2 regions of the Streptomyces broussonetiae genome follow, and region 2 is predicted to be linked to the other one. Evidence: riboswitches for the same ligand, from Rfam matches in the RefSeq annotation. Region 2 holds a riboswitch; the other holds the start of a gene.

Region 1 (4,403 bases), 4.4 Mb from region 2:
CGCGTTGAGGTTGGCGCCGTCGACGTACACCTGGCCGCCCGCCTCGTGCACCCGGGCGCAGATGTCGGCGACGTGCTCCTCGAACACACCGTGCGTCGACGGGTAGGTGATCATCAGCACCGCCAGCTCGTCGCGGTACTGCTCGATCTTCGCCCGCAGGTCCTCGACGTCGATCTCGCCGTCCTCGGCGGTCCTGACGACGACCACCTTCATGCCGGCCATCACGGCGCTGGCCGCGTTGGTGCCGTGCGCGGAGGACGGGATCAGGCAGACGGTGCGCTGGTCGTCGCCGTTGGCCCTGTGGTAGCCGCGTACGGCGAGCAGACCGGCCAGCTCGCCCTGGGAACCGGCGTTGGGCTGGAGGGAGACCTTGTCGTAGCCGGTGACCTCGGCGAGACGCTCCTCCAGCTCGCGGATGAGCGTGAGGTAGCCCTGCGCCTGCTCGGCCGGGACGAAGGGGTGCAGCTGGCCGAACTCGGGCCAGGTGACGGGCTCCATCTCGGTGGTCGCGTTGAGCTTCATGGTGCAGGAGCCCAGCGGGATCATGCCGCGGTCGAGCGCGTAGTCGCGGTCGGCCAGCTTGCGCAGGTAGCGCAGCATCGCGGTCTCGGAGCGGTGCTGGTGGAAGACCGGGTGCGTGAGGTAGGCGTCGGTGCGCAGCAGGGCCTCGGGCAGGGCGTCCACAGCGCTCGCGTCCAGCGCCTCCATGTCGCCCGTCACGCCGAAGGCGGCGAAGACCGCGCCCAGCTGGGCCCGGTTGGTGGTCTCGTCACAGGCGATCGAGACGTGGTCGGCGTCGACGGGGTACAGGTTGACGCCGTTGTCCCGCGCGGCGGCGACGACCTCGGCGGCCTTGCCGGGCACGCGCGCGGTGACGGTGTCGAAGAAGGCCCCGTGGACGATCTCCACGCCGCCCGCCCGCAGACCCTCGGCGAGGATCGTGGCGTAGCGGTGCGTGCGCCGGGCGATGACCTGGAGCCCCTCCGGCCCGTGGTAGACGGCGTACATGCCGGCCATCACGGCGAGCAGCACCTGCGCGGTACAGATGTTGCTGGTGGCCTTCTCCCGGCGGATGTGCTGCTCACGGGTCTGCAGCGCGAGCCGGTAGGCCTTGTGCCCGTCGGCGTCGACGGAGACCCCGACGAGCCGGCCGGGCAGGCTGCGGGCGAACTTCTCGTGCACGGCCATGTAGCCGGCGTGCGGGCCGCCGAAGCCCATGGGGACGCCGAAACGCTGGGTGGTGCCGACGGCGATGTCCGCGCCCAGCTCGCCCGGCGAGGTCAGCAGGGTCAGCGCGAGCAGGTCGGCGGCGACGGTGACCAGGGCACCCAGCTCGTGCGCCTGGTCGATGACCGGCTTGATGTCGCGTACGGCACCGGAGGCGCCCGGGTACTGGATCAGCACGCCGTTGATCTCGCGTGCGGCTATGTCCGCCGGGATGCCCTCGCTGAGGTCGGCGACGACGACCTCGGCCCCGGTCGGCTCGGCGCGCGTCTCGATGACCGCGACGGTCTGCGGCAGCGCGTCCGCGTCGACCAGGAACAGGCCCTTCTTGTTCCTGCCCATGCGCCGGGACAGCGCCATCGCCTCGGCGGCGGCGGTGCCCTCGTCGAGCAGGGAGGCACCCGAGGTGGGCAGGCCCGTCAGTTCGGCAACCGTCGTCTGGAAGTTCAGCAGGGCCTCGAGCCGGCCTTGAGAGATCTCCGGCTGGTACGGCGTGTACGCCGTGTACCAGGCCGGGTTCTCCATCACGTTGCGCAGGATGACCGGCGGCGTGAACGTCCCGTAGTACCCCAGCCCGATCATCGAGCCGAGAACCTGGTTGCGGTCGGCGAGCGAGCGCAGCTCGGCGAGCACCTCGGCCTCGGTGCGGGCGCCCGGCAGATCGAGGGCGTCCGCGTTCTTGATCACGTCCGGGACCGCGGCGGCGGTCAGCTCGTCCAGCGAGCCGTAGCCGACCTGCGCGAGCATCTTGGCCCGCGCCTCCTGGTCGGGTCCGATATGGCGCTGCTCGAACGGGATGCCCGCCTCGAGGTCGGAGAGCGGAATGCGTTGGGCGGTCATTGCGGAGGCCTCCTGGTCTGACGCGACCTTCGAGGGGCACCCACGGCGCGGGTACCCCGACGGCCTCCCCCTCTGTCATCTCAACCTGAGAGCTTCACCGGGACACGCCCCGGCTTTCACCGTCGGTGAGGGCGGACACCGTAGACACCCGCCCTGCTTTCCAGAGTGACCTCGTCCGTGCGGTACGTGAGCCTGAGAGATTCCGGGGAGGATTTGCTCCTTCGGCGCCTCCGAGGTCGTCGGAGGACTCTCCCGCACGGGTTCAGCAGCCGAAATCAGGTTACCAGCGAGGTCAACGCCTGAGCCCTCGAGTGGCCGCCTCCGGGAATCTGCTCTTTTGTAGTGCTTACGGATGAGTTGCGACCACGTGGAGGGAGAGGGACCGTGCAGACCGACATCGATCCGCGCAACCTGATCGGCCGCAAGGCGTTCGACCGCAACGGCACCAAGATCGGCACAGTCGACGAGGTGTACCTGGACGACGCGACCGGCATACCCGAGTGGGCGGCCATACGCACCGGCCTGTTCTCGCGCGACGCGTTCGTCCCGCTGGAGCCGAGCGAACTCGTCGAGGGCACCCTCCACGTCCCCTTCGACCGCGCCCTCATCAAGGACGCCCCGGACTTCGGTGTGGGCCGCCATCTCTCCCCCGAACAGGAACTCCAGCTCTACCACCACTACGGCCTCGACACGGCCTCGCCCCCGTCGGTGCCGGACCACGACTTCGGCAAGCTGGCCGGGTCGGAGGAGGCCTGATCCGGTCGGTCCCCCACCTGGCTCCGGGCGGGCCGGCGGGAAGGGGCCGAAACCAGTGGCAACGGATCCGCGGGCTCCAGCGCGGGATCCTCGACGGAGAACGTCCGCACGCGCCCGGGAGGGGACTGCGGTGTCTCGAACCGCACGGTGACGCGTCCCAGCCCGCTCCCCTGCACCCACCCGTGCCCGTGCTCCGCGTGTCTGACGTCCTGCCCTGCGCGCCAGTGGCGTTCGACCGGATCCGGCCGCTCCACGACGGCCTCGGCCATGGACTCCTGAGGCGTTTCCGCCTCACGCGAGGGCAGCGCCTGCGCGAACAGGTCCTCCTGGGTGTAGTCGGCGAGCCCCGAGACACCCACCCCGAGCAGCCGTACCCCACCCGTGGTGTCCACGGACTCCAGCAGCCGCGCGGCGGCCTCCCGCACGACCGCCGGGTCGTCCGTGGGCCCCCTGAGCGTCTCGGAACGGGTCAGTGTCGAGAAGTCGTACCGGCGCACCTTCAGCACGATGGTCCGCCCGGACAGCCCTGCGTCGCGCAGCCGCCGTACACACCGGTCGGCGAGCCGCTGCACCTCCAGGCCGATCCGCAGCCGGTCGTGGATGTCCACGTCGTAGGTGTCCTCGACCGACACCGACTTCGCCTCGCGCTCAGCCACCACGGGCCGCTCGTCCCGGGCCAGCGCCATGGCGTAGAGCGCGTGCCCGTGCGCCTTGCCGAGCAGCCGCACCAGCTCGTCCTCACCTGCCTCGGCCAGCTCCTCGACCGTGGTGATCCCGGCCCTGCGCAGGTGGTCCCCAGTGGCCGGGCCGACCCCGGGCAGGGTCCGCACCGTCAACGGCCCCAGCAGCGCCCGCTCGGTCCCCGGTTCGATGATCACCAGGCCGTCGGGCTTGGCGCGCTCGGAGGCGATCTTCGCGAGCATCTTGGAGGCGGCGAGCCCCACCGACCCGGTGAGCCCGGTGACCGCCAGGATGTCCGCCCGCAGCCTGATCCCGGCCTGGTGCGCCGACTCCTCGTCCCAGGCCGTGCCGCCGGCCTCCAGGTCCACGAACGCCTCGTCCAGGCTGAGCGGCTCCACCAGCGGCGACAGCTCCCGCAGCAGGGCCATCACCTGCTCGCTGATGGCCCGGTACAGCCCGAAGCGCGGCACCAGATACGCGGCGTTGGGAGCCAGCCGGCGAGCCTGGCCCATGGGCATCGCCGAGTGCACCCCGAAGACCCGTGCCTCGTACGACGCGGTGGCCACCACCCCGCGCGGCCCGAGCCCGCCCACGACGACCGCCTTGCCACGCAGGCTCGGCTTGGATGCCTGCTCCACCGAGGCGTAGAAGGCATCCATGTCGAGATGGAGGATGGTCGGCGCGTGTCTCACAACTCCGATGCTGCACCACGGCACTGACAATGCCGTGGTGCCAGAGAGCGGCCGGCGGTCAGACCGCCCGGTTGCGGCGGCGGGCCAGCTCGTCCGAGGGGTTGTGCCCGACGAGGGTCTCGCCCGTGTCGATGCGTTCGCCGTGCAGCTGGGAGAGGGCGCTTTCCACGTCCCGCCACACCACGCCGACGGCGATGCCGAAGACACCCT
Region 2 (4,403 bases):
TAGAACGGGCGGGCGTTGGCCCGCATCCACATCACGACCGGGTCGTAGTCGTCGGTCATCGCGACCGTCGACACCGGCAGGCCCTCGGGGACCGCGCCGACGGACTGCAGCATCATCGCGCGCACCGAGTCGACCGCGGCCGGGGAGGTGTCGTAGACGTCCAGGCCGAGCGCGAGGTAGGGCGCCCCGAGCGCGGGCTGCACCCAGGCGCGGCGCAGGGAGCGCAGGGCCGGGGTGTGGTGGGCGTTCTGCGCGAGCAGGGCGTAGAACTGCGGGATCTCGATACCGGGCGCGGTGAGCCGCAGGGGGCCGGCGGGCTGGCGGTCCAGGCCCGTGGCGATGCGCCGCAGGTCCAGCCAGGGGATGCCGACGCCGCCGCCCGGGGCGTGCGGGTTGAGCCAGAGGCCGTAGTGGTCGGGATAGAGGGTGCGGGCCACGTCGAGGCCGTCGACGACCTCGTACGAGCGGTTCCAGCCGCTGGCCGACAGCTCCTGGGCGGAGGTGACGCAGGGGGCGTACTGGAAGCCGTCGACCTCCATGTTCCCGTACTGGGCGTCCGGGGAGCCGGCCTGGCCGTGCCACAGCAGCATCCAGATCTGGCCGGAGGACGGGGTGGCGAGAGAGCGCAGCAGGGCCTCGTAGGCGTCGTAGCGTCCGGGCGTGACCTGGCGCAGCGTGTGCTCCACGCTGCCGCTGTGGCTCGCGCTCACCTGTCGTGCCCTTCTCTATTCCGTGCCCCGTGTTGGGAGACAGCTTATGCGCCCACCGGGCTGTCACCCCGGGTCCGTGCACGCGTGCGGGAGCATCGTGGCCGGTCGCGCAGTGCCTTGCGCCCCTTGAGGTGTTTCAGTGACCGGATTGATAGAAGGGACGCACGTTCGCCCTCAGCCATTCCGCCACCGGGTCGTCCGTCACGTCCAGCAGGACCAGGCTGACCGGCCAGGCGACCGGGACCTTGCCGAGGGCTCTGCCCAGCGCCTCCATGGGAAGGGCGCGCAGGTCGCCCTCCCACTGGGCGAGTTCCACGCCCACGAACAGCACCGGGTCGGCCGTCTCGACGGCGGCCAGGCAGCGGCGGGCGGTGCGGACCACGCCGGTCTCGGCGAACTCGGCGGACGCGGCGGAGAGGAAGTCGACCGGGTCGTCCTGCCAGTCGGGCTCGAAGAGGCGGACCCGGCCCCCGGTGCTGGGACCGTCGAGGGGGGTACGGCCCGCACGGCACAGCTCGGCCACCGCGGCCGGCGGGAGCGGGACACCGACCAGCGCGTCCGGGTTCACCACGATGCCGACCTGTGCGGGCAGGCCGCGGGCGAACTCCACGGCCGGGGCGATGGTGTAGGACATGTGGGAGCCGGTCGCCTGGTGCAGCTGCTCCGCGGAGCTGAACACCGGGACGTAGGCCTGGCCGTCGATCTCCAGGGTGGGCAGGTCGAGCGGGCCGCTGCCGGGGCCGCCGCCGTTGGGCAGCGGGATCCACAGGAAGCTGCGGCCCAGGACCTCGATGATCCGGCCGGCCGCGGCGGGTATGCCGAGGGAGGCCGAGAGCACCTCCTCCAGCTCGTTGCCGGGCCAACCGCCGTGCGGGTGGGGATGCGTCTGTGTCGGGAAGTCCGCGGGAGTGTCCGCCGGGAAGTCCATCTGCCTACCGCCTGCTGGGAACAACTGCTGTGACCATGAAGGCTAGCGGGTTGCCGTGACACTCCCGCCCCTGGTGAACCCGATCCGGTGCAGGGCGTCCGCCGCGGCCCGGTCGAGCACCACCGCCGAGCCGCAGCCTGCGGGCGGCTCGCCCTGCTCGACGGCGGCGAGCAGCCGGGCGGTCGTACGGCGGTGGCGGGTGAAGGCGTGGCGCGAGACGCCCCGGCCGCGTGCGCGCTGGCCCTCGCGGGCCGTCTCGGGTGGCACGTCGAGCAGGAGCAGGTGCAGCGTGCCGCCGCGGCGCCGGGCCGCGCGGACGAGCCAGCCGCGCACCCAGCTCCGGGTGCCGCAGTCGTGCACGACGACGCCCTCACCGGTGCGCAGGGCGCGGCGCAGGGCGGCGTAGTGGACGAGGCGGACCAGGGGGCGGTAGAGCGTGTAGGGGACGAAGCGGGGGATGCGGGCGTCGAAGCGGTCGCGGGTGTCCTGCGAGTCGATGCGGCGGCCCTGGACCGCCCGGTGCATCAGGGTGGACTTGCCGCTGCCCGGCAGGCCGGTGATCACGACGACGTCCCGGGGGCCGAGGATCAGGGCGCGCGGGCTGCGGCCCTCCCGGTCGCGCAGGTCGCGCACGACGGGGGCCGGGGCGCGGCGCTGCTTCGGCACCGTGATGCCGCTGGTGACGGTGGCGTACACCGGGGTCCTGTTCACCGTGATCGTCCTCCCCTGTCCATTCGGTAATGGCCATGCCCGAAAAACGTAAAGAGAAGGTAATGGGTGGAGGTCGGCGATACGGTCCGCGCCTTGCCACAGGCCGGTTACAAAAGCCCGCTCGGCGTGCAATGATGTGGCCGCCAACTGCATACCGGCCGCTTGAATCCGCGCGGGAGAGTCCCCAGCAGCCTTCGCTGGGGCGCCGAAGGAGCAAGTCCCTCCCTTGAATCTCTCAGGCCCCGTTACCGCGCGGGCGAGGCACATCTGAAAAGCGGGCCGCTCGTGACAGTGGCTCCACCCAAGGTGCAAACCGTGGTCGTCCCCGTGGCGGTCGCGGCGAACCTCTCAGGTTCCGATGACAGATGGGGAGGAACGTTCCTCGCCCGTCCGCCTTTCCTGGGAGCCGACCGACCGATGAGCAGCACTGAACTCCGTCACACCGCGCTGGATGCCGTGCATCGCGCGCTCGGTGCGACGATGACCGACTTCGCCGGCTGGGACATGCCCCTGCGCTACGGCTCCGAGCGCGACGAGCATGTCGCGGTGCGGACCAAAGCGGGTCTGTTCGACCTCTCCCACATGGGCGAGATCACGGTGACCGGCGCCGGGGCCGCCGCCCTGCTGAACCACGCCCTGGTCGGCAACATCGCCTCCGTCGGCGTCGGCCGCGCCCGCTACACCATGATCTGCCAGGCCGACGGCGGCATCCTGGACGACCTGATCGTCTACCGGCTCGCCGAGACCGAGTACATGGTCGTCGCCAACGCCTCCAACGCCCAGGTGGTGCTGGACGCCCTCACCGAGCGCGCGGCCGGCTTCGACGCCGAGGTCCGCGACGACCGGGACGCCTACGCGCTGATCGCCGTCCAGGGCCCTGAGTCCCCCGGCATCCTCAAGTCCCTCACCGACGCCGACCTGGACGGGCTGAAGTACTACGCCGGCCTGCCCGGCACCGTCGCCGGCGTCCCCGCGCTCATCGCCCGCACCGGCTACACCGGCGAGGACGGCTTCGAGGTGTTCGTGAAGCCCGGGCACGCGGTCGAGCTGTGGCAGGCGCTGACCAAGGCCGGCGAGGGCGTCGGTCTGATCCCGTGCGGCCTGTCCTGCCGGGACACCCTGCGCCTGGAGGCGGGCATGCCGCTGTACGGGCACGAGCTGACCACCTCGCTCACCCCCTTCGACGCCGGGCTCGGCCGGGTGGTGAAGTTCGAGAAGGAAGGCGACTTCGTCGGGCGCGAGGCGCTCCGGCAGGCCGCCGAGCGCGCCGCCTCCGAGCCCCCGCGGGTGCTCGTCGGGCTGGTCGCCGAGGGCCGCCGGGTGCCGCGCGCCGGGTACGCCGTCGTCGCCGGCGGCCGGGTGGTCGGCGAGGTCACCTCCGGCGCTCCCTCCCCCACCCTGGGCAAGCCGATCGCGATGGCCTACGTCGACGCGGCGCACGCGGCGCCCGGCACCGAGGGCGTCGGCGTGGACATCCGAGGCAGCCACGAGCCGTACGAGGTCGTGGCGCTTCCGTTCTACAAGCGCCAGAAGTAGAGACTGGGCGCGATCACGTCCTGTGCGCGGCCGGTCCCGCGACGGCACGTGAGCCTGCGCACATTCGCCTGGTCACCAGCAGTTTTCGCAGTCCCCCTTCAACAGCACTCCCGCTCGTACAGGAGAATTCAGGCCATGAGCAACCCCCAGCACCACCGCTACAGCAAGGAGCACGAGTGGCTGTCGGGCGCCGAGGACGGCGTCTCGACGGTCGGCATCACGGAGCACGCGGCCAACGCGCTCGGCGATGTCGTCTTCGTCCAGCTCCCCGAGGTCGGCTCCACCGTGACCGCGGGCGAGTCCTGCGGTGAGCTGGAGTCGACCAAGTCGGTCTCCGAGCTGTACTCGCCGGTCACCGGCGAGATCACCGCGATCAACGAGGACGTGGTCGACGACCCGTCGCTGGTGAACTCCGAGCCCTTCGAGGGCGGCTGGCTGTTCAAGATCCGCGTCACGCAGGAGCCGGCCGGCCTGCTCTCCGCCGCCGAGTACACGGCTTTTGCCACCGGCGAGGAGGC

The links. A riboswitch is a leader RNA that binds a small molecule or an ion and turns the genes downstream of it on or off. The one in region 2 is predicted to bind glycine.
Region 1: another riboswitch for glycine. It lies ahead of gcvP (aminomethyl-transferring glycine dehydrogenase); the one in region 2 lies ahead of gcvT (glycine cleavage system aminomethyltransferase GcvT).

The regions. Positions count from the first base shown of each region.
Region 1 is NZ_CP047020.1:2,042,383-2,046,785, forward strand. Features, by position in the region: gene gcvP (aminomethyl-transferring glycine dehydrogenase) at 1-2,064, opposite strand, end outside; glycine riboswitch at 2,235-2,329, opposite strand; gene GQF42_RS09420 (PRC-barrel domain-containing protein) at 2,449-2,820, shown strand; gene GQF42_RS09425 (DNA polymerase IV) at 2,742-4,193, opposite strand; gene GQF42_RS09430 (MerR family transcriptional regulator) at 4,252-4,403, opposite strand, start outside.
Region 2 is NZ_CP047020.1:6,470,660-6,475,062, reverse strand. Features, by position in the region: gene GQF42_RS29965 (enhanced serine sensitivity protein SseB C-terminal domain-containing protein) at 1-710, opposite strand, end outside; gene GQF42_RS29960 (enhanced serine sensitivity protein SseB) at 847-1,638, opposite strand; gene GQF42_RS29955 (AAA family ATPase) at 1,681-2,349, opposite strand; glycine riboswitch at 2,513-2,610, shown strand; glycine riboswitch at 2,611-2,724, shown strand; gene gcvT (glycine cleavage system aminomethyltransferase GcvT) at 2,767-3,885, shown strand; gene gcvH (glycine cleavage system protein GcvH) at 4,021-4,403, shown strand, end outside.